One region of the Proteus sp. GOKU genome, then DNA from elsewhere that is predicted to be linked to it. Evidence: predicted binding sites of a transcription regulator. Region 1 holds the regulator's gene; the other holds the start of a gene.
The links. Region 1 encodes ArgR, which controls arginine synthesis, uptake and breakdown. Its sites were predicted from a motif close to ANTGAATAAAAATACANT; they were not measured.

Region 1 (15,930 bases):
TTCAACACAAGTTCATCACGAAAATCGCCTTGAAGGAAATCGACTCCGACTATAGGATCCATAGGTAAAAGGTCACATGCGATGATTCGACCTTTACTTCCTAACTGCTGTACAACGTATTGAGACCACCCACCAGGGGCTGCTCCTAAATCGACAACGGTCATACCTGGTTTAAAGATATTGTCACTTTGCTGAATTTCTTCCAGTTTAAACCAAGCACGAGAGCGAAACCCTTTTTTCTGTGCTTGCTGAACATATTTATCACTAAAATGTTCTTGTAACCAGCGGCTAGAGCTTGCCGAACGTTTTTTATTGGCCATTGCGTTTTCCAACTATCATACACTTAGCTATCAAAATTTTTACTCTTTCACTCATTTAACCCCGTATTAACGACATTTTATGGTGATAAGTGAGAGATGGCGTTAGAATAGATCGTTTTCAATCCCAACAAAGCAAAAATTAATGATGACTCTTAACAAAAAACAAATTCAACACCTGAAAGGGCTCGCTCATCACCTGAATCCAGTCGTTATGATTGGTAACAACGGGTTGACTGAAGGCGTTCTTGCAGAAATTGAACTCGCTCTGGCGCACCATGAGCTTATCAAAGTCAAAATCGCAGGCGAAGATCGAGATGTTAAAAACTTGATCGTGGCAGCGATTGTACGCGAAAGCGGTGCACAGAATGTACAAGTTATCGGAAAAATTCTTGTTCTTTATCGTCCTTCAGAAGCACGTAAGATTATTTTACCGAAATAAAACTTGTATCTTTATATAAAAATGCCATAACTAACTCTATGGCAAAAAAGGCCTTTTAAGGCCTTTTTTATATTACCACAGGATAGCAGTCTAGTTTTCTATAGAAACGTAAAATTATAAATTAAATATATTCTACGTTTAAAACTTCGTACTCGACTTGTCCGCCCGGTGTTGTGATAACAACGACATCATCTAACTCTTTACCAATCAATCCACGCGCAATCGGTGAGTTAACCGAAATTAAGTTTTCTTTAATGTTCGCTTCATCATCACCAACAATACGGTAAGTTTGCTCTTCTTCAGTTTCAACATTTAACAATGTCACTGTTGAACCAAAAATAATACGGCCATTGTTATTCATCTTTGTAATATCAATGACTTGAGCATTTGATAACTTTGCTTCAATTTCTTGTATACGACCTTCACAGAAACCTTGTTGCTCTCTTGCAGCATGATATTCCGCGTTTTCTTTTAAGTCTCCGTGTTCACGAGCTTCAGCGATAGCGGCAATAATCTCGGGACGACGAACACCTTTTAAATATTCCAGCTCTTCGCGTAATTTTTCTGCACCTAGAACTGTCATAGGGATCTGATTCATGTGTTAATACCTCAATACTATTCCTAATAAAAAATAGGTATCATCCTGATTTTTTATACTAACAACACAGAGAAAAGGATCTATTTACTCTTCTCAAGACAAAAAAAGACACAGGCAGCCTTAAATTGGGCCTGTCTCTACGGATATTCGGTGAATGAGGGGACACTATTATATTCCCAACTCATGCTGTTGGGACGAAAACTAACCCTTCCAGACTTAAAACTAAATCTAACACAACAGACGCATTGCTTCACGCCTTATCTCTCTTTATAAAGAGATAAACAGACTTTTTCCGATAATGAGCTAATCCTGCTTGTTACCGTTTACTTTTGCCCTCATTGCCCTTTAGTATTAGCCTTTGGCAATCAATACTGTAACGTTACACGCTATAGTCACGGATAGAGAAATTATGCGCTTACTATCAACATTTCGACGGATACTCTACACATTAAGTATCATCAGTTTTTCAACTCAAGCGATACCTGTTGAAAACTACACATCCCTTCTTCCCGAAGGAACTCAAGTAGGTTTAATAACTCAACCCGTTGGCGCTGCTTCTCCTAATCTTAATTATCATGCCGATCAATTAGCACTTCCAGCAAGTACTCAAAAAGTGGTGACTGCACTCGCGGCATTACTTCAATTAGGTGGAAACTATCAATTCACCACAACAATGGAAACAGAAGGTAAGATAAAAGACAATCAGCTTATGGGTGATTTGATCTTTCGTTTTACAGGCGATCCTACATTAACCCGCCAACAATTAAGAGCAATGGTTGCCGTATTAAAACAATCAGGTGTTACAAAAGTGCACGGCGATTTGCTTATTGATACTTCTGCTTTTTCAAGCCATGACAAAGCACCCGGTTGGGTTTGGAATGATCTAACTCAATGCTTTAGCGCCCCTCCTAGTGCCGCAATTGTTGATAAGAACTGTTTTTCTGTTTTACTGCAAAGTGGCAGCAAAGAAGGTGATATTGCCACAATACGTAAAGCTTCTTTCTATCCTGTAACCGTTTTAAGTGAAGTTGAAACTTATGAGAAAGGATCAACTCGTACCCGTTTTTGTGAATTAGATGTCACTGTTCGTGACTTAAATACCTATGTAATAACAGGTTGTATTCCTAAACGTGACGATGCAGTCCCTTTAATGTTTTCTATTCAAGATGGTGCTCATTGGGCGGGTACAATTTTAAAAGAAGAGTTACAGCGCGCCAATATTGAACTTGATGGATATATCAAACGTCGATCTCAACTAAAAGCGCCGGTTACTGTACTAGCACAGACACAATCAAAACCATTACATAACTTACTGACTACCATGCTAAAAGAGTCTGACAATATGATTGCAGACACCGTATTTAGAACCATTGGTCGTGAGTATTATGGCGTTGCAGGGACTTGGCGCTCTGGCGCAGAAGCAACCCGCGCTATTTTAAAACAAAAAGCCGGAATTGATTTAGGAAATACCGTTATGGTTGATGGCTCAGGCCTTTCTCGCCATAACCTCATTTCACCAGCAACAATGATGCAAGTCCTTCAATACATTGGACAACATGAGAGTGAATTAAACTTTATTACCATGCTTCCCCTTGCAGGACATGACGGTACATTGCAGTATCGAGGTGGTTTTCATGAAGCAGGTGTCGATGGCAAAGTTTCTGCTAAAACGGGTTCATTAAAAGGGGTTTACAATCTTGCGGGCTTTATGACCACGGCAAATGGACAAAAAGTAGCATTTGTACAATACGTTTCGGCGTATTCACCTCCTACACAGAATCGTAATGCTGGACGCGCTTATTTAGTGCGTTTTGAAACAAACCTGTATAAAGATATGTACAACAACCGTTAGATTTACTCCTAATAATATAAGCAATAGATATGAAAAACGCCTGATTAATCAGGCGTTTTTTTATTTTAATCATAGAGAATGATGATTAACGTTGGTAGATAAACTCAATACCTTCGTCGTCTTCTTCATCCCAATCATCGTCGTCATCTTCTTCGAAATCAGGGTTTTCAAGCTGTTCTTTGTGGTAATCATCCCACATAAAGTCAACTTTTCCTGGCTCTGCTTTTGTCGCAACAATGTCTTGCTCACGCGGAGTAACATTCAGGAATTCCATGATATTCCAGCAAAGTTTTTTCACACCTTCTTGGTTGATGGCCGCTATCATGTAATAGTTTTCATCCCAACCCAGCGCTTCAACAATGGCTTTTGCCTTCTCTTTTGCTTCTTCAGCATCGAGAAGATCAACTTTATTGAACACTAACCAACGTGGTTTTTGTGCTAATTTTTCGCTGTATTTCTCTAGTTCAGAGATAATAATTTTTGCATTTTCCACAGGATCCGATCCATCAATAGGATCAATATCGATCAAGTGTAATAACACACGACAGCGTTCTAAGTGTTTTAAGAATTGGATCCCAAGACCTGCACCATCAGCAGCGCCTTCGATTAATCCGGGAATATCTGCAACCACAAAGCTTTGGTGATTATCCATGCGTACCACACCTAAGCTTGGTACTAACGTTGTAAATGGATAATCAGCAACTTTAGGTTTTGCTGCTGATACTGCACGAATAAATGTGGATTTACCCGCATTTGGCATACCAAGCATACCCACATCAGCTAATAACATTAGCTCTAATAGGACTTCGCGAGATTCACCCGGCGTTCCCATTGTACGTTGACGTGGAGCACGGTTAACCGATGATTTAAAGCGAGTATTACCTAAACCGTGGAAGCCGCCTTTAGCAACCATTTGCTTTTGGCCGTGAGCAGTTAAGTCAGCAATGACTTCATTTGTTGCTAAATCACGGACACGCGTCCCGACAGGAACACTGATAGTAATATCTTGACCACGCTTACCGGTGCAATCACGGCTGTGACCATTTTCACCACGTTCTGCGCGATAAGATTTTGTAAAACGGTAATCAATTAAGGTGTTTAGGTTTTCGTCTGCAATCATGTAGACATCACCACCATCACCACCATCACCACCGTCTGGTCCCCCGTTAGGGATATATTTTTCGCGACGAAAGCTTACACAGCCGTTACCACCATCGCCCGCGACGATTAGGATCTTGGCCTCATCAACAAATTTCATGATTTTACTCCGTATAGTAGCCATTAACGTGCTGGATGGCCGAAATTACCCAGAGATGGCCTTTTTTAAATATAAAAAGCCCCGCAACATATTTGCAGGGCTTTTGACTCGGTGCTTAAAGGACCAGTAATTATTCAGCTTCGATGCTGATAAATTTACGGTTGTTTGGACCTTTAACTTCGAACTTAATTTTTCCGTCAGCTAATGCAAACAGGGTGTGGTCACGACCACAACCAACGTTAGTACCTGCATGGAACTTAGTACCACGTTGACGAACGATGATGCTACCTGCTAATACAGCTTCACCACCGAAACGTTTAACACCCAGACGTTTTGCTTCGGAATCACGACCGTTACGAGTCGAGCCGCCAGCCTTTTTATGTGCCATTGAACTACTCTCCTAAACCTTAAGCGATACCAGTGATTTTAACATCAGTAAACCACTGACGGTGGCCCTGTTGTTTACGGCTGTGTTTACGACGACGGAACTTAACAATCTTAACTTTATCGCCGCGACCGTGAGCAACCACTTCCGCTTTAACTTTAACGCCCGCAAGGATTGGAGCGCCAATTTGAATGTCATCGCCATTAGCGACCATCATTACAGTATCAAACTCGATTGTTTCGCCAGTAGCTACTTCCAGCTTCTCTAAACGAATAGTTTGACCTTCGCTGACTCGGTGTTGTTTACCACCACTTTGGAAAACCGCGTACATATAAACTCCGCTTTCCGCACACTCCCAATATGTATAATTTGAGTGCACAATTAAAATATTCACATAGGGCGCGAATTCTACGCAAATTTAGTGCCGATGACAAGTACAGATCGCAAACTAGCGTTAAAAAAAAGAGTTTTTTACACGATATTTATTTCAGCCATTTTTAAAGTACAATCTAAATTATAAGAGAGTAAAATCTATGGCATGATCATTTTTTATTAATAATAACGCGCTCATTGGCGAGCCAAAGTCGAAAAAACATGAATTTAGAATCTATTATAAAACTAACATCCGCTGATATGACTGCGGTAAATGAGGCAATCCTTTACCAGCTTAATTCAGATGTTTCTTTGATAAACCAACTTGGTTACTACATCATTAGTGGTGGTGGTAAAAGGATCCGACCAATGATCGCAGTGCTCACTGGACGAGCATTGGACTATCAAGGTGACAAACATATCTCGGTCGCAGCGCTTATCGAATTTATTCATACTGCAACGTTGTTACATGATGATGTTGTTGATGAATCTGATATGCGCAGAGGAAAACAAACGGCAAATGCTGTCTTTGGAAATGCTGCCAGTGTACTTGTTGGCGACTTTATTTATACACGATCCTTTCAGATGATGACGGATCTTGATTCGATGCGTGTATTAAAATTAATGTCTAGCGCCACCAATGTGATCGCTGAAGGTGAAGTTTTACAATTAATGAATTGTAACGATCCTGACATTTCTGAAGATGACTATATGCAAGTTATCTACAGCAAAACAGCTCGTCTGTTTGAAGCGGCTTCTCATGCGTCAGCCATTCTTTCTGGTGCGACGCCTGAGCAAGAAAAAGCATTCCAAGATTATGGTCGTTATCTTGGGACTGCTTTCCAGCTCATTGACGATTTGCTTGATTATGATGCAGATAACAACCAGTTGGGTAAAAACACTGGTGATGATCTTGATGAAGGTAAACCAACGTTGCCATTACTTCATGCTATGCATAATGGCAATGAAGAAGAATCCCAATTAATTCGCCAAGCCATTGAACAAGGTAATGGTCGCCATTTATTGGATACTGTTTTAAATACTATGAAACAGTGTGGCTCTTTGGAATATACCCGCCAAAAAGCAGAAGAAGAAGCAGACAAAGCGATTGAAGCTTTATCAATTATACCTGACTCACCGTATAAAGATGCGCTTATTGGGCTTGCTCACGTCGCTGTACAACGTCAATCATAACTTTGATGTATAAATCCTCTTAGTTATGTAAAGAAGCCCGCCAGAGCGACTACGTCGATTCTGGTGGGCTTTTTAATTTATTGAGCACTTCTTCGTTTTCTCGTTCAATAGCATCTTGATTATCCGCATCAATATAGCTAATGAGCTTTGCCAGCCCTTCGCGAAGCACGAATTTCACAATCTTTTCTCGTTCTGATTTGGTCAGTTGATAATAAGCTTCAACCCAAATTAAAAAGGCATCCTGACGTTTTGATAAATACTCAGCCGGAGGTTCATGTGCAGCGAGCACACCAATCACCTCATCAGGTAGACTTTTTATGGAATACTCGACAGCTTTTCCCTGCACGCCACGTTTACGACGGTTTTCCCATCCTTCACGACGCGCCATCAAGTTAACTCCCTGCGGTGAGTTAGGTAACCCCGCAAGCCCCACTAATTCTTTCGCTGTATACCATTCTTTTTTCATGATCTCATCTCACATTCAACTAAGAGGTTAGTCAGATAGATATCTGTTGCGGATAACGCAATAATAGATTCTTTAAAATCGCTTAATCATTGACGATTTTTTCTAAAAAACTTCTAATACCATCCCGCAATATCAGCTCTGTTAATGTTTTTTGTTCACCATCATTTAGTTGTTGGAATGCTTTCACCCAGATAACGAGTGGCTCCTCTTTTTTATTTAATTTGTAATGTGCTAATGGCTCATAAAGTTCTAGAGCAATTAAAGTTTTTTCTGGTAAACAAGAATAATGATATTCAACACCATTACCTTGCTTATTTTTTACATTCTGTTTTTGCCAAGACTCGCGTCTCGCTTTTGAATTTACACCTTGTGGTGATTTAGGTAATCCACCTATACCCGTCAATTCCTTTGCCGTATACCACTCTTTTTTCATTACGTTTCTCTAAAATTGTTATCAACTTCAAAAAAGAAATTATTAAGAAAAAAATCAGAAATCTTTTTAGAAAAATAATGTTATTTTATTTTCTAAATAATCAGTTTAAATGCTTTAGGACATTTCTAATAAACTGTTATTTATACCACTAACACAGCAATCAATTTTATAGAAAAAGGATTAAAAATGATTTCAAGGAAATCTGATTGGCATCCTGCCGATATTATTGCCGCACTTAGAAAACGAGGAACAACACTTGCTGCCATCTCTCGCCAAGCAGGGTTAAGCTCTTCAACACTCGCTAATGCGCTGTCTCGCCCTTGGCCTAAAGGAGAGAAAATCATTGCTGATTATCTTGGTGTAGCTCCTAGTGAAATTTGGCCTAGCCGTTATTTTCATCCTGAAACAGGAGAATTACTTGAACGAAAGATTCGTACCAAAACTAATAATTAACTAATAATTACAGACATTATAATTAATAAAAAAAACCGCTGATATAGTATCAGCGGTTTTTATTTAAATTTGCATTATTTTTATAGCAAAAAAAGTATTTCTTTATTTATTAATAAATTCTTCACCAAGAATTATATCTTTTTTCAATACATCTAACATGCCATTAAGAGATTGCTTTTCAAAATCACTTAATTTACCGATAGATAAATATTCCTCTACACCGTTTTTACCTAAAAGAATAGGTTGTGCAAAGAAACGGGCATATTCTCCGTCGCCTTCAGTATAAGTGCATTCAATAACATTTTTCTCGCCATTTAGAGCGCGAATTAATGAAAGACCAAAACGAGCGGCTGCTTGACCCATAGATAATGTCGCTGATCCACCACCTGCTTTTGCTTCAACAACCTCAGTACCTGCGTTTTGAATACGTTTAGTCAATGCTGCAACTTCGTCATCAGTAAATGAAACGCCATCAACTTGAGATAATAGAGGAAGAATAGTCACACCAGAATGTCCACCAATCACCGGAACATTGGTTTTTTGTGGATCTTTACCTTTTAGTTCTGCAACAAAGGTATTCGCGCGAATAATATCGAGAGTGGTGATACCGAAAAGACGTTTTTTATCGTAAACGCCTGCTTTCTTAAGCACTTCTGCTGCAATAGCAACAGTTGTATTCACTGGGTTAGTAATGATACCGATAAGTGCTTTCGGGCAATTTTGTGCAACCTTTTCAATTAAGTTACGCACGATACCTGCGTTAACATTGAAAAGATCTGAACGATCCATGCCTGGTTTACGAGCAACACCCGCAGAAATCAGAACAACATCAGCGCCTTTTAGCGCAGGAGAAGGATCTTCACCCGCAAAACCTTTTACAGTAACTTGAGTCGGGATATGGCTTAAGTCAGCGGCGACACCCGGTGTGACGGGAGCGATATCATATAAAGAGAGTTCACTACCAGCTGGAAGCTGATTTTTAAGAAGAAGTGCCAGTGCCTGACCAATACCACCTGCTGCACCGAGAACTGCTACTTTCATTCTGATACTCCTTAGTTTACGAGATAGTGGAACGCCTTCGAGATACTCACTATTACGCAATTCACCTTTTAAAAAACAATTATTTAACAGCAATATTGCATAATAAGGCATTTTCAGTGAAAAATAATACTTTGGTTATTCTAAACAAATTGCTTATCTGTTAATGAGATAGTGGACACCCTTTTGATAAATAATTTCAATAAATATGGCAAAGTGTTAAGTACACCATCATCCTTATGATAATCATTTAAGCTTATCATTTATTTAACAAATATTTTACTTTCTTTAAATTATCACATTTGCACGCTGTAAATAAATTTTTTTTGCAGTACATTCTACTTTACAATTTTGAGGAGGCTATCACTCGCCTTTCTTCGTCTTATGTTGCATAAAAATTCACTTCTCTGCATAATACACGGGTTATTGATAACTCACTAAAGGTGAACTATGCGCGTTCCTTCTAAGCAAGAAGACTTGGTTAAAGCGTTTAAAGCCCTGCTGAAAGAAGAAAAATTCAGTTCACAAGGCGAGATTGTGACTGCATTACAAGAGGCTGGATTTGATAATATTAATCAGTCCAAAATCTCTCGTATGCTAACAAAATTTGGTGCGGTAAGAACCCGTAACGCCAAAATGGAAATGGTCTATTGCCTTCCTACTGAGCTTGGCGTACCAACAGCAAGCAGCCCATTAAAAAATCTGGTACTCGATATCGATCATAACCATTCTGTTGTGGTGATAAGAACAAGTCCGGGTGCGGCACAACTTATTGCACGTTTATTAGACTCATTAGGCAAAGCAGAAGGTATCCTTGGTAGTATTGCGGGTGATGACACTATTTTTTCAACACCGGCTCCGGGATTTTCTACAGAAGAATTACGAGACGCTATTCTGAATCTTTTTGATCAAGAATTATAATTAGCCTTTCTACAGCTTCAAAAAATAAGCCACTGAGTTTTCAGTGGCTTATTTATTTTTAATATTGGCTATCAGGATCTTTAGGTTGCGCTAATTTTGCGAGTAGTTTTTCATGAATACCACCAAAACCGCCATTACTCATAATCAAAATATGATCGCCCGCTTGAGCTTCTTTCGCAATCATATCGACTAATGTATCGAGATCTGTACTCCAACGAGCAGGTTGTACACAATGCTCTGCAATATCACTCACTAACCATTGAATATTAGGTGGCTGGAATAAAAAGACTTCATCAGCACGACCCAATGCAGGCGCGATATCATCCTTACTAATTCCCATTTTCATGGTATTTGAACGAGGCTCTAGCACAGCAATAATACGAGCCGTTCCACCGACTTTACTGCGTAACGCTTCAAGCGTTGCTAAAATCGCTGTGGGATGATGTGCAAAGTCATCATAAACACTGACTTGATTAACCTCACCACGTAACTCTAAGCGACGACGCGCATTAATAAACTTATCTAATGCTTCACAAGCATCCGCTGGTAAAACACCAACGTGGTGCGCTGCAACAATCGCCATTAGGCCATTTTGCATGTTGTGTTCACCAGAAAGTCCCCAACACACCTCTCCGACTCGCTCACCTTTGTGGAATACCTCAAAATGGCTACTGTCATTACTGAGTTTTTTGGCTTGCCAATCTCCAGTTTCACCTGTGAATTCTTGTTCACTCCAACATCCCATTCCAATGGTCTGTTTTAAATTCATATCGTTATCAGGCATGATGATTTTTCCGGTGCCTGGGACGATACGAACTAAATGATGGAATTGTTTTTGAATTGCCGCTAAATCATCAAAAATATCAGCGTGATCAAATTCAAGATTATTTAAAATCAATGTGCGTGGAGAATAATGAACAAATTTCGAGCGCTTATCAAAGAAAGCACTGTCATATTCATCTGCTTCAATCACAAAGAAAGGGCTTTCGCCTAACTGTGCGGATACTTGGAAATTACCCGGTACACCGCCAATTAAAAATCCCGGTTTATAACCACAGTCTTCTAAAACCCAAGCCAGCATACCCGCTGTTGTTGTTTTACCATGAGTTCCAGCAACAGCTAACACCCAACGTTCAGGTAAAATATAATCATGTAGCCACTGAGGGCCTGAGGTATAAGGCAAACCTTTTTCAAGTACTGCTTCAACACAAGGATTTCCTCGTGTCATCGCATTACCAATAATCACCATGTCAGGGGCAGGTTCTAATTGTTTTGGGTCATATCCCTCAATCAGTTCAATTCCCTGATTTTCTAATAAAGTACTCATGGGTGGATAGACATTAGCGTCCGAGCCTGTGACTTTATGTCCCTTTGCTCTAGCGAGAATGGCAAGACTTCCCATAAAGGTGCCACAAATACCAAGAATATGAATGTGCATGAATTTCTGTCCAATAGCATGAAGTTGGTCACTATTCTAACGATCAAAAAGCAGATAAGGAACGGATTAACCTTTGAATCATTCGATTCTTTGGCTAAACTTGCCACCACCAAGGAGATTTTCCTCCTTTTTTACTTTACCCACTCACATTCAGGACCTGCGTCATGAAAACATTAGGCGAATTTATCGTCGAGAAACAACAAGATTTTCCCCATGCAACTGGTGAACTTACTGCATTACTTTCAGCAATTAAGCTTGGGGCTAAAATTATCCACCGTGATATTAATAAAGCAGGGTTAGTCGATATTCTGGGTACTAACGGTGTTTCTAATGTTCAAGGTGAAGCCCAGATGAAACTGGATCTTTACGCGAATGAGAAACTAAAAGCTGCATTAAAAGCGCGTGGTGAAGTTGCGGGTATCGGATCAGAAGAAGAAGATGATATTGTTATCTTTGAAGGTGATCGTGCTGAAAATGCTAAGTATGTTGTACTAATGGACCCTTTAGACGGTTCGTCGAATATTGATGTAAACGTTTCCGTCGGAACAATTTTCTCTATTTACCACCGTATTACGCCAATTGGTCAATCTGTCACTTTAGATGACTTCTTACAACCGGGTCATCGTCAAGTCGCAGCAGGCTATGTCGTTTATGGTTCATCAACTATGTTAGTTTACACAACAGGTTGTGGTGTTCATGCCTTTACTTACGATCCATCTTTAGGCGTATTCTGTTTATCTCATGAAAGCGTACATTTCCCACCAACAGGAAATATGTACTCAATCAACGAAGGTAACTACATCAAATTCCCATTAGGTGTAAAAAAATACATTAAGTATTGCCAAGAACAAGACGCAGCAACAAATCGCCCTTATACCACACGTTATATTGGTTCTTTAGTTGCTGATTTCCACCGTAACTTACTGAAAGGGGGGATTTATATTTATCCAAGTACTGCAAGTCACCCTACTGGTAAATTACGTTTACTCTATGAATGCAATCCAATGGCGTTCTTAGCCGAACAAGCTGGCGGTAAAGCAAGTAACGGTAAAGAGCGTATTCTCGATATCGAACCAAAAGAACTTCACCAACGTATGCCTTTCTTCGTAGGGACTAAATCGATGGTTGAACAAGCTGAAAGCTTTATGGCGCAATATCCAGACGAAGAATAATCCATTCGTTTAGCACTAACATAGATAAACCGGACTTCTTATTCGTCCGGTTTTTTCATCTTTGAAAATAGTACTTTCTTTTATTTGCTGCTTATTTTTACGTCAGAACGCAACATGTTCGGCAAAAAACGGGTATTGTTAAAAACTTTTCGCTATACTACAGGCCACGTAAAATTAATTTTTTTATAGGAAATTTTTTATGAGCCTGAATCATGTTCCTGCTGGTAAAGAACTACCAGAAGATATCTATGTTGTTATTGAAATCCCAGCAAATGCTGATCCTATCAAATACGAAGTTGATAAAGAAAGTGGCGCACTGTTCGTTGACCGTTTTATGTCAACAGCAATGTTCTACCCATGCAACTACGGTTACATCAACAACACGTTATCTTTAGATGGTGACCCAGTAGACGTTCTGGTTCCAACTCCATATCCATTACAACCAGGTTCAGTTATTCGTTGCCGTCCTGTTGGCGTATTGAAAATGACTGACGAATCAGGTGAAGATGCGAAACTGGTTGCAGTTCCACACACTAAACTGAGCAAAGAATACGATCACATTAAAGATGTGAACGATCTGCCTGAACTGTTAAAAGCACAGATCAAACATTTCTTTGAACACTACAAAGATTTAGAAGCTGGCAAATGGGTTAAAGTTGACGGTTGGGAAGGCGTAGAATCAGCTAAAGCTGAAATTCTGTCTTCTTTCGAACGCGCTAAAAAATAATTCTGACGCTCTCAGAATAGCTAAGTAAGTTATTATTTAATAATTTACTGATAAATAAGCTCTTCATTTTATTGAAGGGCTTTTTTTATGATGGTACGGCTCTTCTCCTCAAACACATGACAAGCAAGATGCCACTTATCAAGGTTATTCTAATAGCAATAAAAACGGCCCAATATTTCTATCGAGCCATTTTTATATAACATGGAGCAAAAGTAGGATGCTACTGATTACTCTTCTTCGTGACGTTTTAGCCAGTCACCGCATTTTATTTCACGTAAACCATCAACAGGCTTTTGATAAAGGTAGATCCAAGCACTGCCATAAGGCGTTGAAATCAGTTGGCGCTTGTAATCCTGATCGTTCTTTTTCAATTCATCAAGCTCTGTCAAGATAGAAGGCGTTATCCGATAGACTTCGCACTCTATCTCCCCTTCACCTTCAATAACCGCAGGGTAAAACCCTAAATCATAGAGTTTATACCCCACTAGTTTATGCTCACCTAAAAGTTGCGCATAGGTCATCCAGTGATGGTTACCTTGGTTTTGCCGTAAACTACCATAAACAATAATTCGCATATAATTTAAAACTCAAATTGATAAAGCAGATCTATTGCCTGATTCATACCAGACACTGCTTGTAAATACAACCTGGGCATCAAGCGATAACGTAAGGTTAACGTCGCTAGCGAATCAAATATACCCACTCCATACTTCACTTGTAGATCGTTTGTGATCTTACCGCTGACCACAACTTGTGAGTTATCCCCCACACCTTGTGTATCAAGCGCTAAATCAGAAACACCAAAGGTTTCACCAATGCGCCCTACAAGCTGACCACTTTGACCAACGCCTAATCCTATCAGCATTGCCGTCATTTGTGATGAATCCGCATCACCACTTTTATCTAACCCTTCACCTCTTAGCAAGTAGGATAACGCTTCTTGCTGTGTAAAAGCGGGTTCAGAGAAAATTTCAACTTTCGGTTTATCTGCAAGCCCTGTCACCCTAACACCAGCAATCACATTATTTGCCGTATTTTCAGGATTACGAATAGCTTCAATATTTAAGTAAGGTTGATCAACTGGCCCTGAGAACAATATTTGCCCTTTACGAACTTGCAGGTCTTGCCCATAAGCTTTGAATTCGCCTTTTGGAATATCTATCTGACCGTTTAAACCCAGTCCTTGTTTATTCTGATTGACTTTAAGCGCTCCCGTCAATCTAGCTTTAAGCCCAAATGCGTCCAGTGTCACATCATCGCCAATATTAATAGCTAAATTACTTTGAATTGGAATCGATGTCTCTTTTGGTGCAATTGGCTGTAAGTTTTTATCCAGCATCACTTCATCAGAAGAAGCGGATACCGCTGACTCTGGTAAGTCTTGAACAACGATGCGTGCCCAAGGAATATCAATGCGCCCATCTAGTTTCAGTAAATGAGGACGAGCCTCAAACACTAAATCAGGATTAACATCAATACGTACCATCGGAGGCAATGCAACACGTAACTTATTGCCATTTGCGGCTATTACTGCGTGCCATGCGTCTAATTTACGCCAATCAGCGTTACCAGTAAGATTTAAGTAACCTTCTGGGGTTTCGATTCGACCGCTTAAATCAGACGTCGCACCATTGAATTGAACATCAACATTCCCTTTCGTAATATCAAACGGGATCCAATGCCCAACCACTTTTAATTGATTAATACCAAATTGACCAAATAGCAGTGGCGATTGAGCATTTCCGCCTAAACGTAATTGCGCACCAACACGACCTTCAGCTATTTCACCTTTACCTAAGAATGGTTTGATTAAATCTAATGTCAGATTATCAATATCCACCGTACCTGATAGCTGGCGTTTCTTCTCAAGATCAGCAACATGCACATTACCTTTAATATCACCATTTCCCGCAATACTAATCAGCCATTGTAATGTTGCTTTACCATTGTTAACGCCTGCATTTAAGGTAATAGCATCAAAATCAATCGGTAAAATAGTGCCTTCAATATTCTGTTTTACTGCGACACCTTGCCCTTTTAGAGTTACCGATGCTTTCGGTAATCCGCCTTTTGAACTCCACGTTGCTGTGGCATCGCCAGTAAATACACCTTTAACAGAAGTCTCTGGTGGTAGGAAAGGTTTGATCATCGCTAGATCAAAACGCGTCAATGTAATTGCCGCAGATCCGCTTTCACCCACAGTTATCGCTTTAGGAACACAAACTTGTGCATTTGGGTTTACCCAACAGTGAGAGCCAATGGTGACTTCTTGCTTCTCTGCCAACAAATTCAACGCCATAGCTTTATTTAAACGCCATTCTCCCACTGGGGTATCAAATGCCGTATTATTTAGCGTTCCTTTCCATTGCTGTTTCTCTTTATCGAATGAGCCAGCTAATGTCAGTCCACCAGAAACAGGTTCACCATCCATTTTTAGCATCAGTTTATGCTGTTTTTCTGTACCAGCAGCATCCAACGTTAAATTGCGAATAACTAAATCGGCTTGTTTTAACTGACGAGCAGTAATCGCAAGTTTGCCACCAATTTCTTTATCCGCTTGAACATCACCTTTAATAGTGATGGATTCAACACTGACTTGATCTTGCCATTTAATACCACGAGCGTTGATATCAGCAATAATCTTAGGTGTATTAATATCGCCACGAATATTAACTTTACCTTTAATAACACCCGCTAATCCAGGTACTAAACCATTTAATCCCGGAGCATTAATATTGGCATCTAATGCCCATTTATCACCTAAATGCCCTTCAATATCGAGGTTATTTTTACCTAGGATCAGTTTTAACTGAGGAATATTCCATTGCCCTGAATCATTACCGTAAGCATTACCTCTCGCCTTG
Region 2 (15,930 bases), 170 kb from region 1:
TTTGTTTAGCTCTGATGCCAATATTATTACTCACGGAAATCCTGATAATCCTAATTTGGTTTATACTCAATATATCAAACTTTGTTAAAAAAGCAGTGCGTACAATCATCTCTCAAGACACATTCTCATAAAAACTCAACAAAGTGTGACTAATGCCCTTAATGTCAATTGGGCTATTATTCATTCTAATGTTAATATAGCGTTGTCGGTTTGTATAAAACAGGTCTCTTCCTATGCAACATTCTCATTTCGATGCAATTGTGATCGGTTCAGGTCCTGGTGGTGAAGGCGCGGCCATGGGGCTTGTTAAACAAGGAAAGCGCGTCGCAGTTATAGAACGTTATAACAAAGTCGGTGGCGGCTGTACTCACTGGGGAACTATTCCTTCAAAAGCCCTACGTCACGCAGTAAGCCGTATTATCGAATTCAATCAAAACCCGCTTTACAGTGACCAATCTCGTCTTATTAACTCCTCTTTCTCTCAAATACTTCGCCAAGCCAGTACCGTAATTAGTCAGCAGACTAAAATGCGTCAAGGTTTCTATGAGCGTAATAATTGTACAATGTATTCGGGCGAAGCTGCGTTTATTGATGAGCACAGGATCAGCGTGCGTTATCCTGATGGCACTTGCGATATTCTTTCAGCAGATAATTTTATTATTGCAACAGGTTCGCGTCCTTATTGCCCGCCAGATGTCGATTTCTCTCATTCTCGTATTTATAACAGTGACACTATTCTCGATTTAGAGCATGAACCTCACCATGTCATCATTTATGGTGCTGGTGTCATTGGTTGTGAATATGCCTCTATTTTTAGAGGATTAAGAGTAAAAGTAGACTTAATTAATACTCGTGATCACCTATTGTCTTTCCTTGATCAAGAGATGTCTGACGCGCTTTCTTATCACTTCTGGAATAACGGCATTGTTATTCGCCATAATGAAGAATATGAAAGTATTGAAGGTGTCGATGATGGTGTGATTGTTCACTTAAAATCAGGTAAAAAAGTCAAAGCAGATTGCCTACTTTATGCGAATGGTCGAACAGGAAACACAGACACACTAGGCTTAGAAAACGTAGGTATTAAAACAGATAGTCGTGGGCAAGTTTCTGTTAATGCACATTACCAAACCAGTTGCGAACACATTTATGCCGTTGGTGATGTCATTGGTTACCCAAGTCTGGCTTCAGCGGCTTATGATCAAGGTCGAATTGCAGCTTTGGCGATCACAACCGGAAAATCAGAAACACATTTAATTGAAGATATTCCGACGGGGATCTACACCATTCCTGAAATTAGTTCTGTTGGTAAAACAGAGCAACAACTCACTGCAATGAAAATTCCTTATGAAGTGGGTCGCTCTCAATTTAAACATCTGGCAAGAGCGCAAATTGCAGGCATGAATGTAGGGAGTTTGAAAATTCTCTTCCACCGTGAAACCAAGCAAATTTTAGGTATTCACTGCTTCGGTGAGCGTGCTGCTGAAATTATTCATATCGGGCAAGCGATTATGGAGCAAAAAGGTGAAGGCAATACTATCGAGTATTTCGTTAATACTACCTTCAACTATCCAACAATGGCAGAAGCCTACCGTGTTGCTGCACTTAATGGTTTAAACCGCTTATTTTAATGCGTTTTGTTTTTCTGCATAAAATGCGGTCATATGTTCACGGATTGTCTCTGCTAACTGTTCATAACGATTACGCAAAGGTGATCCGGGACGATAAACCAATATAATAGAACGTGATGGATTGGGATCAGTACATTCTAGATAACAAACCCCATCACGTTTTTGTTCTTGAGGTACCGATAAATCAGGCAATAAGGTTATTCCACTACCAGCAGCGACCATATTACGCAAAGTCTCTAAACTCGTTGCTCTAAAATGCGTATCTTCTTTCGCCCCCGCTTGGAAGCAGAACCCTAACGCTTGATCGCGTAAGCAGTGCCCATCTTCTAACATTAATAAACGCTGACCCGCTAAGTCGCCCATTGGCACAGACTCGCGTTCATGCCACGGATGTCCTTCATAAATCGCTAACTTCATTGGCTCTTCAAATAGAGGCACTTCAATAAATGGCGCACTCTCTTTTACCATTGCTAAAATAGCACAATCGAGTTTTCCGCTATCTAACTGAGCTAATAAGCTATGAGTTTGTGCTTCATGAAGATACATCTCTAACTTAGGGTAGTTTTTATGTAATTCAGGAATGATATGAGGCAATAAATAAGGGCCAACTGTAGGAATAAGCCCAATATGTAAAGGCCCCGCCATACTTTCGCCTTGCAATGAAGCCATTTCTTGTAGCACTTTGACTTCACGTAAAACGGTTTTCGCTTGATCCACCAGCAATAAACCTTGTTGAGTAAACAAAACCTTACGGCTAGTTCTTTCAAGCAACATCACACCAAGTTCATCTTCAAGTTTACGAATTTGACCACTTAATGTTGGCTGACTCACATGGCAAGAATCTGCCGCACGACGAAAATGTTTATGCTCAGCTAGAGCCACCAGATATTCCAAGTCACGGATATTCATTGCAGATCCCACATTTATTGCTGATAGTTAATGTCTATAGATAATATAGTAACTGATAAATTTTTCTATCAGTCGAATGTTATTCTGTCTCTCTTTTTCGATATTTTCTGAATAAACAACTCAAACAAAAATAATTTCTTTCAATATTATCGGCAATTAAAAATAAAAGAACAGAGTGAAATTCACCCTGTTCTTTTTGAATAACAATAAGTTGTCTCAGATAAACGCTTTTCTTATTTATCCATATCTAAAACTTCTTTGGCTTTTGCTATCGCATAAGCAACCTGTTTTTGAGAAACACCGCCTTTTGCAAGACGTTTATCTAAGCAAGATTGAAGCGATAAAATATCGTACACATCAATCATGATTTTACTGTTAAACATCTGTAATTCAGAAAGAGGGAGTTCTTCAATCGCTTTACCTTGCTCAATGGCGCAAACAACCACTTCACCCACAATATGGTGAGCTTCACGAAATGGCACACCTTTAGCAACAAGATAATCTGCCAGTTCAGTGGCATTCGCATAACCTTGTTTAGCCGCTTCTTCACAACGAGGGCGACGGATTTGGATCCCATCCAGAACAAGCGTTGCCATATGCAAACAATCAGACCATGTATCGATAGCGTCAAATAGCCCTTCTTTATCTTCTTGCATATCTTTATTGTAAGCGAGAGGTAGACCTTTTAAGGTCATCATCATGCCAGTTAATGCGCCTTGTACTCGTCCACATTTCCCACGGATAAGCTCCAGTGCATCTGGGTTTTTCTTTTGAGGCATTAATGATGAGCCAGAAGTCACTTTATCTGATAATTCAATAAAACCCGCTTCACCACTATTAAAGAAAATAAGATCTTCTGCAAAACGAGATAAATGCACCATACCAATAGCCGCAGAGGATAATAGCTCTAAGACATGATCACGATCGGATACGCTATCTAAGCTATTATTGGTTGCACTCGCAAAACCTAACCATCCCGCTAATTGTTCACGATCGATATCATAAGCCGTTCCGGCTAAAGCCCCACAACCTAATGGGCTGACATCTAAACGTTTTAATGCATCAGCTAAACGGCTTTCATCTCTGGCTAGCATTTCATTGTACGCTAAACACCAATGTGCAAAAGTGACTGGCTGAGCTCGCTGTAGATGGGTGTAACCCGGCATCACGGCATTTTGATTCTGTTCTGCGGTGATAACTAAGGCTTTTTGTAGCTCAACAATCGCTTGGCGAAGATGAATGACTTCTTCTTTACACCATAGCTTTAAGTCTGTTGCGACCTGATCATTACGACTACGACCTGTATGTAATTTTTTACCTAAGTCACCCACTTTGGCAATAAGCTTACTTTCAACCCAGCTATGAATATCTTCTGCATCACTTTGTAAAATAGACTGTGGGTTTGCCGTTACTTCTTCTGATAATTCATTTAACGCTTGCTCAAGTTGAGCTTGTTCATCTTGCGACAATACACCAACTGTGACTAACGCTTTAGACCAAGCTACTGAGCCAAAGATATCCTGTTGTGCCAGTCGAAAATCAAACCGCAGTGAATCATTGAATTGTTTAAACCGTTGATCAGCTTCCTGACTAAAACGTCCACCCCAGAGTGCCATAATCGCTTCCTGTATTTATTCTGTGTAATAAAAAAGAGTGAGAGTGATACTTGTTAGCACCACTCTATTGCTTTGCGTTATTTCTTGCTCAGTGCACGAATACGTGATGGCAGGGAATATAAACGGATAAAGCCTTCAGCATGGCTGTGATCATAAACTTCATCTTCACCAAAGGTTGCAAACTCTTCAGAGTACAGGCTGTTGTCTGATTTCTTCTGAATAGCATTTACATGACCTTTATAAAGCTCTAAAACCACTTCGCCATTCACATCTTTTGCCAGTGATTCAGCGGCAGCTTGTAGTGAAGCGCGGATTGGCGTAAACCAGCGACCATCATAAGCCACATAAGACATCTCTAAGCCTAGTTGCTGACGCCATTTAAATGCATCTCTATCAAGAACAAGTTGCTCAACACCACGCAGAGCCGCCATCATGATAGTGCCCCCTGGGGTTTCGTAACAGCCACGAGATTTCATTCCCACTAAACGGTTTTCAACAATATCGATACGTCCGATACCGTGTTTAACACCTAATGTATTTAGTGTATCTAAACATTCAAAAGGTGATTGTGTTTTACCATTTACTGCGACCACTTCACCCGCTTTAACTGTAACGGTGACTAGTTCTGGTGTTTCTGGTGCTTTCTTAGGATCAACGGTCCATGCCCAGCAATCTTCATTTGAGGCATTCCACGGGCTCTCTAATACGCCACCTTCCGTTGAAATATGCCATGCATTTTCATCACGGCTATAAATTTTCTCAAGAGTTGCTGTTGTTGGGATATTACGAACTTTTAGATAATCCAACAGCGCTTCACGAGAACGTAAATCCCACTCTCTCCAAGGAGCAACCACTTTAAGCTGTGGAGCAAGTGCCGCATAAGTGCTTTCAAAACGAACCTGATCGTTACCTTTACCCGTTGCACCATGAGCAACAGCATCAGCACCTAATTTTAATGCGAGTTCAACTTGTGCTTTGGCGATAACAGGACGCGCCATTGAAGTACCTAATAAATAGCTACCTTCATATAAAGCACCTGTTTTTAATACAGGATAGACATAGTCTTTGATAAACTCTTCACGTAAATCAACGACGTAACACTCTGAAGCACCTGACGTTAATGCTTTTTGTTCTACACCCACTAAATCATCGCGGCTTTGACCAACATCAGCAACAAAAGCGACAACCTCACAGTTATCATAATGTTCTTTTAGCCAAGGAATGATTGCCGATGTATCCAATCCGCCAGAGTATGCCAATACGATTTTCTTAATACCTTTAGTCATAGTGATAACCTTCAATTCCCAATTTGTTTAAATTCTGCCAACTACCAAATAGCGATAAGATTTCTAGAGTGATTTTTAAGCTAAAATTCGGGTTCCTACTGCAACACCATTAAATAATGTCGTCAGTTTTTCAGCATGGCGCCAGCTTGCGATTTCAACAGGTCGTCCTAACGTTTTAGCTGCTTCCAATGCTGCGTTTACTTTCACTATCATGCCGTCAGTGATGATGCCCTGATCGATTAACATCTGTGCTTTTTCAGCTGACATCTCAGCAATCTTCTGACCTTTACCATCTAAAATGCCACTGACATCTGAAAGCAGGACTAAATCAGCACCTAATGTTTCAGCAATAGCGGTTGCCGCTTGATCAGCATTCACATTCATCAGCTCACCTTTTTCAGTCATCCCGATAGAACTGATAATAGGGAGATAGCCAGCACCCAATAATAAATTGAGTAAATCAGGAGAGCCGGGAGTTGCATTTCCTACATGACCTAACTCTTCATTGATTTGAGTGACTTTAGCTAATTGTCCATCACCCAAAGAAAGCCCCACGCCATTAAGCCCAAACTTGGTTGCCCACGATAACAAGGTTTTATTGGCACTTCCGGCAAGTGCTCCTGTAATGATGTCTATCTGATCAGCCGGTGTGACACGAAGACCTTGCTTTTTCACCACAGGCAATTGCAATTTGCCCATTAACTCATCCACCAAACAGCCACCACCATGTACGATGACTAAAGGACGAGAATGCGTTGAGCGATATTGTTGTAATGCAGTGAAAAACCGCGTTAACGCTTCTTCATTATCAAGGAGCACACCACCCAGTTTGATAATTAATGGTTCCATGAAACTTCCCTACTCATTATTTAAATAAGTGATTCGGTTTCAGCGAAACCAAACCGAATGTTCATACATTGCACTGCTTGTGCAGCAGCCCCTTTCAGCAAGTTATCTTCAACACCTACCACAATCAGATGTTCACCTTGCTGAGCAAATCCGATATCACAAAATGCGGTTCCTACAACGGCTTTTAATGCAGGCAATCCTTTTTCATAAACACGCACTAATGGTTTATCTTGATAAGCATCTTCAAAGACTTGTCTTACATCCTCTTGTGTCACACCCACTTTTAACTTACAGGTGATAGTGGCTAAGATCCCTCTCGCAAAATTGCCTAAATGAGGTGTAAAAATCACATCAATACCCAGATGTGTTGCAATCTCAGGTTGATGACGATGAGTAAACACACCGTAAGGTTGCAAACTCACTTCACAAAAGCTACTGGTTAGAGAGGCTTTTCTCCCCGCACCACTCACACCGCTGGTGGCATTAATAACAGGCCACTGTGCTGTATCTAAAAGTCCCGCTTCCACTAAAGGTTTTAGTGACAACTGAGAGACGGTTGGATAACAACCCGGCACAGCAATTAATTGTGCCTGACTAATAATGTCAGCATTCCATTCAGCTAATCCATAAACTGCCTGTGATAACCAATCAGTATTCTTATGCTCGAATCCATAGTATTGTTGATAAAAATGCTTGTTTTGTACTCGATAGGCACCAGACAAATCGAATACCACACAACCTTGCTCTAGAAAGATAGGAGCGATGTCATGGCTGACTTCATGAGCTGTTGCGAGAAAAACGATATCAATGTTTTCAGCAGCTTTAGCGACATCAACCATTGGCTCAAGTGGGAGATCCACTAAACCACGATATTGTGGATGAAGTTCAGAAAAGCACTTCCCTGCATCTGCACTTTGAGCTGATACCATCAGTCTGCTCAAATTCACATGAGGATGCTGCTGAAGATAGGCGGCTAATTCAGCGCCAGTGTAACCACTTGCTCCTACAATCAGAGTATTTAACATGTCATTCTTACCTTGTACTATGAACACAAACCGATTAATGTATTTTTATTCAAAAAAAGTGCATGAATATTGATACTATTATGAAGAAAGGCTGTCAACAGTGAATATTAAATTACCTACATTTATTGAGATTTATCGTCAATTAATTGCAACACCCTCTATCAGCGCTACAGACGCTAAGAACGATCAAAGTAATGAAGCACTGATTAATTTGCTTGCTAATTGGTTGGAAACATTAGGTTTTTCAATTGAAATTCAACCTGTACCTGAAACACGAGGCAAATTTAACCTTCTTGCAACATTAGGAACAGGAAAAGGTGGATTATTACTCTGTGGTCACACTGACACAGTACCGTTTGATGAAGGTCGTTGGACGCAAGATCCTTTTACGCTGACAGAGAAAGAAAATAAGTTATATGGCTTAGGCACTGCTGATATGAAGGGCTTTTTTGCCTTTATTCTCGATGCATTGCGAGATGTAGACACTAAGACGTTAACTCATCCTCTCTATATTCTCGCCACCGCTGATGAAGAAACTTCTATGGCTGGGGCACGTTATTTTGCTGCTAATACGGCAATCCGTCCTGATTTTGCCATTATTGGCGAACCCACATCGCTAAAGCCTATTCGTGCGCATAAAGGGCATTTATCGAATGCGATACGCATTACTGGGCAATCGGGCCACTCTAGTGATCCGGAAAAAGGGGTGAATGCGATAGAGCTAATGCATGAATCAATTACTCACCTTAGTACATTGCGCGATACGTTAAAAACTCGCTATAACAACCCTGCGTTTGTTATCCCTTATCCAACGATGAACTTTGGTTATATTAATGGTGGTGATGCAGCAAATAGAATTTGTGCTTGCTGTGAATTACATATGGATATTCGCCCATTGCCGGGATTAACGCTACAAGACTTGGATGATTTACTTCACGAAACATTAGCGCCCGTCAAAGCACGCTGGCCGGGTCGTTTAAGTGTTGAGGCGTTACACGATCCTATTCCGGGTTATGAGTGCCCAACCGATCACAAAATGGTTGCAGTGATCGAAGAACTATTAGGTGAGAAAGCGCAAACAGTGAATTACTGTACTGAAGCGCCGTTTATTCAAGATCTCTGCCCTACCTTAGTTTTAGGCCCAGGTTCTATTGAACAAGCACACCAGCCTGATGAATTTATCGATATGGCATTTATTGAGCCAACGCGTGAATTAATGGGGCAATTAATTGAAAACTTCTGTTTAACAGAAAAAGCGCAATAATAAAAAACCCTATCAGCTTATGTTGATAGGGTTTTTATCTTCAATTAATACTCTAAATAATTCGAGTTACGGATAGGCGATTAGCGTAACCAATTAGTTTTGGCTAGTTGAACAATTTCATCACCTCGACCATTAATAATCGCTTTCATCATATACAGGCTAAAACCTTTTGCTTGTTCAAACTTCACTTCAGGAGGCATTGAGAGCTCTTGTTTTGCAGTGACTACATCCACAATCACAGGGCCATCATGTTCAAAAGCCTCTTTCAGAGCATGATCCAAATCTTCACCTTTTTCTACTCGAATGCCTTTGATACCAGATGCATTGGCAATAGCAGCAAAGTCCGGATTATGTAAATCAGTACCGTCAGTTAAATAACCACCAGCTTTCATCTCCATCGCGACAAAGCCTAATACACTGTTATTAAAAATAATCACTTTAACCGGTAAATTCATTTGAGCTAATGAGATAAAATCACCCATTAACATGGTAAATCCGCCATCACCACACATTGCTACAACTTGACGCTTTCTATCTAACGCCTGCACACCAATAGCTTGAGCCATCGCATTTGCCATAGAGCCGTGATTAAACGATCCCAGTAAACGACGTTTTCCATTCATTCCAACATAACGAGCCGCCCACACTGTTGGCGTTCCGACATCACAGGTAAAAATAGCGTCATCATTTGCTAGTTCACTTAATCGACGCGCCAAATATTGTGGGTGAATAAGTTCACGCTCACTGGGTTGTGCTAGTGCATCCAGATCTTGCCGTGCTTTGGCATAATGTTTTAATGAAGCATCAAGGTGAGTGGTATCTGTTTTCTCTTTTAAACGAGGCTGTATCGCATTTAATGTTGCTTTAATATCGCCAATCATCGCCATATCGACATGGCAATGCGAACCAAGACTGCTTGGATTAATATCAATTTGAATAATATTGGCTTTTGATGGATAAAATGCACGATAAGGGAACTGCGTACCTAATAACACCAAAGTGTCAGCGTTTTCCATCGCATGATAACCCGATGAAAAACCAATTAACCCTGTCATTCCTACACTGTAAGGATTTTTCCACTCAATGTACTCTTTCCCTCGCAATGCGTGTACAACAGGGGCTTTTAAGGTTTGAGCCAGTTTAATCACTTCATCGCGAGCTTGAGCACATCCTGCACCGCACATTAAAGTGATGTTTTTTGCATTATTCAGTGCATCAGATAATTTTTCGATTTCGAAACGATTAGGCATGATGAGTGGAAACTGCAACGGATACCAATTTTCATGCGCATCTTCTGGGGCTGGTTTTAGTGCAACATCCCCCGGCAATACAACAACCGCAACCCCTTTTTTCAAAATAGCGGTTCGCATCGCAATAGCTAGCACTTGAGGGATCTGCTCTGGGTTTGAGACTAATTCACAGTAATGACTGCATTCGCGAAAAAGTTCTTGAGGATGTGTTTCTTGAAAATAATTGCTACCAATTTCGGCAGAAGGAATATGCGCGGCAATGGCTAACACAGGAACATGATTACGATGGCAATCAAAAAGCCCATTGATAAGATGTAAGTTTCCCGGTCCACAAGAGCCAGCGCAAACCGCTAATTGGCCATTAACTGCCGCTTCTGCTCCTGCGGCAAAAGCGGCGACTTCTTCATGGCGGGTTCCCATCCACTCAATCGTTCCCATCTTTCGCAAGCTATCACTTAATCCATTGAGAGAATCGCCTGTCACGCCCCAAATACGTTTTACACCTGCATTATGGAGTACTTTAGCAATATAAGTTGCAACGGTTTGCTTACTCATGGTGATATTTTTCCTCAGTTTTGGGTAAATTGCGCCTCTGCGAGCTACATCTATCTCCTTCCCATATTCTGTTTCTCTTCCTCGCCAGCTTGCAGAGAAAATCATCTTACTAACTCAAATATAAAGAATAACACCAATCACTGTAATGTCACTGTCGTGATAAAGTGAGTACTAATAAAAATGTAAAAATAAAATATCACTTCCAAATACATTCATTAAACTTATAATAACCGCACCAAATAAGAATATATCTCATTAATAACGTATTATTATTTACTAAATGATAGACAAAGTTTGTTTATAGTATTATTTTAATAATTAAAATAATTTTTAATAATGATTTTTCCCTTCACATCTTTATTAACAATTAAGCTGACTCATTTCAGCCTTACCCACTGTCTTTATTAAAAAATTTAACTTTCTTCTATTTGTTAATAAATTTATTACCATTGTATTATTTCATGCCCCATGAAAAAGAGGTATGAAATAAACATGACATTGGTCACGCTACCTTTTGCTTTTTGTCCTCTAGAATAAAGCCTGATTATTTTTCAACGGAGATTAACGGATGGACAAAAGTAGAAGTCCGATAAAGGTTTTCTTTATTAGTATTCTGGCAGTCCTTTTCTTAATTTTTATTTCACAATATGTCATTGGTAAAAAAGAAATTAAGATTGGCATTGCGGTAATACCTATTTTACCAATGCTATTTGCTGTAATTATTGGTATGTGTATATCTGCTGGATTTACCCGTAAAAAAATTAAAGTATGGGGTAAATTATTTACAGAAAAAGAAGAAGGCTTCTGCGGTAAAATGGTAGGTTTCAGCCTGCTTATTTTAGGTACGCAATATGCAGGAATGATTGTTCCTAATATTAAAATGATTTTAAGTGTCGGTATTCCTTTATTTGTTCAGGAACTCGGAAACTTATTACCAGTATTAATTGCGGTTCCATTAGCCATTAAATTTGGATTTGGTCGTCGTGCAATTGGTGCTTGTTCATCTATTAGCCGTGAACCGTCTATCGCTGTTATTCAAGGTAAATTTGGTACAGGCTCTCAGGAATATATTGGTGTATTAGCCATTTATTTATGTGGTTCTGTGATCGGTACTTTATGGTTTAGCGTATTAGGTAGTATTGCTCCATTAACTGGATTACACCCACTTGCTCTTGCAGCAGGCTCTGGCGTGGGTTCGGGTTCAATGTTAAGTGCGGCATCAGGTGCATTAATTAATGGTCTTGATGAAGCATTAGCACAGCAAGTATTAAGTGTTGCCGCTGCATCTAACTTATTATCTTCAGCACTAGGCGCACTGTCATTAACCTATTTAGGTTTACCTCTTTCAGAAAAAATTTATAAAATTTTCACCAGAGGCAAAACTGCATGAAAAATATAATTATTGATATGAAATTTGTATTCGTTGCTATTTTACTGGCAATGTTTACTCAAACGTTAACATCAGGGATCGCTCTTTATGCAATGTGGGATAGCTTTATTGCTATGTCATTAGTGGTATTTATTTCACTCGTTGCAAAACATTATTTACCTTCATCTTTACCAACATTTGCTTATGCAACAATTATCGGGATCCTTATTTGTTTACCCGAAACTCCGGTAAGAGATTTCTTTATTAGTTCTATTGGTAAAGTTTCTTTCTTATCTTGTTGTGTTCCTTTATTAGCATTTGCTGGTTTATCTGTTGGTGGTCAATTAGAAGAACTTAAGAAAATGTCATGGAAAGTTATTCTTATTTTCATGATTGTTTCAACTTGTTGTTTCTTTGGCGCATCAATCGTCGCGCAAATTGGATTTACTATCCAGGGAGTTATCTAATGAATAATATTTATAATGTCAGTGAAAAACTCTTTCAATTAAATGATTTTAGTAAAAAAACACGACAAGACCTGCACAAAATACCTGAGCTATCAGGTGAAGAATATAAAACATCTAAATACTGTCGTGAATTAATGGAAAGTTTTGGTTATCAAATTAAAACTTTTGATGGATATACTGGCTTCACAGCAGACTTAATTGTTAATTCTGAATTTCCATTAATTGCTATCCGTGCTGATATGGACGGATTAGAAATGCCAGACTTAACGAATAATGAATATAGTTCAGTTCACCAAGGTTGTGCACACAACTGTGGTCACGATACTCATATGACTATGGCATTAACCAGTGCTAAATATCTTGCCGAAAATAGAGAAGAGATGAGCGCGAACGTTCGCTTTATTTTCCAAATGGCTGAAGAAGATATGCGTGTACCTGGCGCTGAAAAAATGGTTGAGCTCGGTTGCATGGAAGGCGTTGATGAAACTTACGCACTTCATAACGATGCAGCGATTGAAACAGGTTGTGTTCGCTTTAATGATGGTGTGATGTCATCTTATGGCTCTGCATGGACATTAGATGTTTATGGTGTTTCTGCACATGGTTCAACACCGCACAAAGGTTTAGATGCCATTCGTGAAGCAACCCGTTTAATTGATTATATGGATTATGTTGTTGCAAAGAAAACAGATCCATTTAGCCCAGCGGTCTTTGGTTGTGGCATGATCAATGGGGGAACAATCCCTAATGCATTAGCTGATCACGTACAAGCTCGCGGTACTATCCGTTCTATGGATGAAAATACCGACCAAGTGCTGAAAGCAAGTTTTGATGAAATTGTTGCACGCAGTACAGCTGGCGGATTTAAAACCACATTAAGCTATAGCGGATACCCTGCTGTTGTGAATCACCCAACTGCACACCAGCGTTTGTTAGATGCGATGCGTAAATTCTTACCAGAAGAGAATATTGAATCGAACGGTAAGCCAATGACAGGTAGTGAAGACTTTAGCTATATGGTTAACGCTACAAAAGGCAAAATCGGTGCAATGTTCTTCTTAGGAAGTGGCAATCAAGCGAAAGGTATTAATAATTACCTTCACGCAAATCCTTATTTTGTCGATGATGATTGTTTATTAGTCGGTGCTCAGATTTTTGTTAATATTCTGACTCGCTAATCTCTTATTATTCTGCCCAAAGCCCGTTATTGCCCCCGCAAAAACGGGCTTTTTTCTATTCTGATCTGACGTCTATTCTACAACGCTATTATTCACATTCACTGAACGTAAATCAGGTAATCCTTGGTATACCTCTTTACTGTGCCATTGGGTTTCCCATTGCTCTGGCATCTGAATAATATTTTTATCAATATGTGGCGCATAGAGAGAAATAAACTCATGCATATAATCTTTCATATGAGTATGTTTACTGACACAGATATGGGTATAACTCGGTTGCACTAAATGATCGATATTAATACATTTTAATGCGCCACCATCTTCAATCTCATCATAAGAGGCTGTTGCAATAACACCGATGCCTAAATGGCGCTTAACATAGTATTTAATAATCTCAGTATCCGTCGCGGTTAACGCCACCTTAGGCTTAAGATTATTTTTATAAAATACCTTGTCTAATTTAGATCCTCTTGTAAAACCAAAAACATAAGTAATCAGTGGATATTCAGCCATTTGTTCGATGGTAACCTGCTCATCATCTTTCAATAACGCAAGAGGATGATCATAAGGAACTAATAAACTGCGAGTCCAGCGGTAGCAAGGCAATGTAATAAGATCTTCATAAAGGTGCATAGATTCTGTTGCGATAGCAAAATCTACATCGCCATTTTTAACCATCTCTGCTAATTGAGCGGGTGCGCCTTGATGAAAATGTAGCGAAATATTAGGATAATAGCGACGAAAGTGATCAATCACATTCGGCAATGAATAACGTATTTGAGTGTGTGTTGTCGCAATATGTAAATCGACTTTTTTATTACGATCTTCTTCAGCCACAATGCTCTTGATTCGGTCAACCTGCCCAAGAATATCGCAAGCAATTTTATGGACTTCTTTACCCATCGGGCTCAATGCTAATAAGTTATTATTTTTACGCACAAACAGCGACACACTTAATTCATCTTCTAATATTTTTAGTTGCTTACTGATTGTCGGTTGTGAGGTATAGAGTTTTTCAGCCGCATTAGTAATGTTGAAATTATTTTTCACGACTTCAACAAAGCTTTTCAGTTGATTAATGTTCATAGAGGTACCTGGGTTAATCTGCACAAATGCGCGGTTAATTATTAATTTTATAAATTTTTATTCTAAATATGAGTAATAGATAAACTATCTTTAATATCTCTGTCGTGATATCTCGTCATACTATCTTGATTTAATCTTATAATAAGAATAGCGAGATCTATTCTATTATCCACATTTTCACTTTCACTATTCGAAAGAATAATAAAGCAAAATAAGGTGTTATTATTTTATACTTATCGATCAACCTTTGTATTATGCACAATGCTCATACAAATACGTTAGCCTATATCAAAAATAAATAGGTGATAGACATAACACATTGTTATTAAAATAAAAAATAAGTTTATTTGCTTGTTTTTCTATGTGATACTTTCGGTCAACTTAACGCAAATTAACCATTAGTAACACCATGAATTTTACACAAAAGCAGAATTACGTTATGATATTGATCACATTTTAATACATAGAGGCTCTGTTTTGTTATATCAAAACAACAAAGAAAAATTCCTAATATCTTATTCAATCTTATCTATACTTAATAAATATTCCCTTATCTATTAGCTTAATATCACTATTTAATTTTGGTAGAAGTAAGCTGTTTTTTAGTGAATTTTTATCACTCACTCTTCTCGCTAACAAATAGTCACTTCATTTCTTTTAATTAATTGATAAACAAAAAAATCACAAATACCTTAATAAAGGTCACTTAATATGAAAATGAAGAAAAAAAGAAATAAACCACTACAAATCAATGACATAACCATTATTGATGATAGTAAGCTCAAAAAAGCCATTACTGCTGCCGCATTAGGTAATGCCATGGAATGGTTCGACTTTGGTGTTTATGGCTTCCTTGCTTACGTTTTAGGTCAAGTCTTCTTCCCGGGTGCATCACCTGGCGTACAGATGATTGCAGCTCTCGCGACATTCTCCGTCCCTTTCCTTATAAGACCTTTAGGGGGTGTTGTATTTGGGATGTTAGGGGATAAATTTGGTCGTCAGAAAGTCTTATCTGTCACCATCATTATTATGGCGCTTAGTACGTTTGCCATTGGTCTTATTCCTGCTTATGAAACCATTGGTATTTGGGCTCCTGTTTTATTATTACTCGCTAAATTAGCGCAAGGTTTCTCCATTGGTGGTGAATATTCAGGAGCGGCGATTTTCGTTGCTGAATACTCACCAGACCGTAAACGCGGATTTATGGGGAGCTGGTTAGACTTTGGTTCTATTGCTGGTTTTGTTATGGGTGCAGGTGTAGTTGTACTTATCTCAACTATTTTGGGTGAAGCCGCATTTCATGAATGGGGATGGCGTATTCCGTTCTTCTTAGCATTACCGTTAGGTCTTATTGGCTTATATTTGCGTCATGCTTTAGAAGAAACACCTGCATTCCAACAACATGTTGATGCAATGAATAGCGACGACCGAAAATCTATTCAAGA

Region 2: a site for ArgR is predicted at 7,353-7,370, ahead of argC (N-acetyl-gamma-glutamyl-phosphate reductase). Genes of this name have one in related genera too.

Annotation. Positions count from the first base shown of each region.
Region 1 covers NZ_CP034105.1:266,348-282,277, reverse strand. The annotation lists gene rlmE (23S rRNA (uridine(2552)-2'-O)-methyltransferase RlmE) at 1-320, opposite strand, end outside; gene yhbY (ribosome assembly RNA-binding protein YhbY) at 466-759, shown strand; gene greA (transcription elongation factor GreA) at 881-1,357, opposite strand; gene dacB (serine-type D-Ala-D-Ala carboxypeptidase) at 1,767-3,209, shown strand; gene cgtA (Obg family GTPase CgtA) at 3,295-4,467, opposite strand; gene rpmA (50S ribosomal protein L27) at 4,598-4,855, opposite strand; gene rplU (50S ribosomal protein L21) at 4,875-5,183, opposite strand; gene ispB (octaprenyl diphosphate synthase) at 5,447-6,418, shown strand; gene EHE21_RS01390 (DNA-binding protein) at 6,468-6,884, opposite strand; gene EHE21_RS01385 (DNA-binding protein) at 6,967-7,317, opposite strand; gene EHE21_RS01380 (helix-turn-helix domain-containing protein) at 7,504-7,770, shown strand; gene mdh (malate dehydrogenase) at 7,873-8,811, opposite strand; gene argR (transcriptional regulator ArgR) at 9,259-9,729, shown strand; gene mpl (UDP-N-acetylmuramate:L-alanyl-gamma-D-glutamyl-meso-diaminopimelate ligase) at 9,788-11,167, opposite strand; gene fbp (class 1 fructose-bisphosphatase) at 11,332-12,339, shown strand; gene ppa (inorganic diphosphatase) at 12,539-13,066, shown strand; gene EHE21_RS01350 (gamma-glutamylcyclotransferase family protein) at 13,294-13,641, opposite strand; gene tamB (autotransporter assembly complex protein TamB) at 13,647-15,930, opposite strand, start outside.
Region 2 covers NZ_CP034105.1:97,524-113,453, reverse strand. The annotation lists gene fabR (HTH-type transcriptional repressor FabR) at 1-34, opposite strand, end outside; gene sthA (Si-specific NAD(P)(+) transhydrogenase) at 234-1,631, shown strand; gene oxyR (DNA-binding transcriptional regulator OxyR) at 1,623-2,540, opposite strand; gene argH (argininosuccinate lyase) at 2,774-4,156, opposite strand; gene EHE21_RS00490 (argininosuccinate synthase) at 4,234-5,442, opposite strand; gene argB (acetylglutamate kinase) at 5,518-6,291, opposite strand; gene argC (N-acetyl-gamma-glutamyl-phosphate reductase) at 6,312-7,316, opposite strand; gene argE (acetylornithine deacetylase) at 7,417-8,580, shown strand; gene poxB (ubiquinone-dependent pyruvate dehydrogenase) at 8,661-10,385, opposite strand; gene EHE21_RS00465 (DUF3100 domain-containing protein) at 10,954-11,775, shown strand; gene EHE21_RS00460 (hypothetical protein) at 11,772-12,221, shown strand; gene EHE21_RS00455 (M20 metallopeptidase family protein) at 12,221-13,399, shown strand; gene EHE21_RS00450 (LysR substrate-binding domain-containing protein) at 13,472-14,485, opposite strand; gene proP (glycine betaine/L-proline transporter ProP) at 15,197-15,930, shown strand, end outside.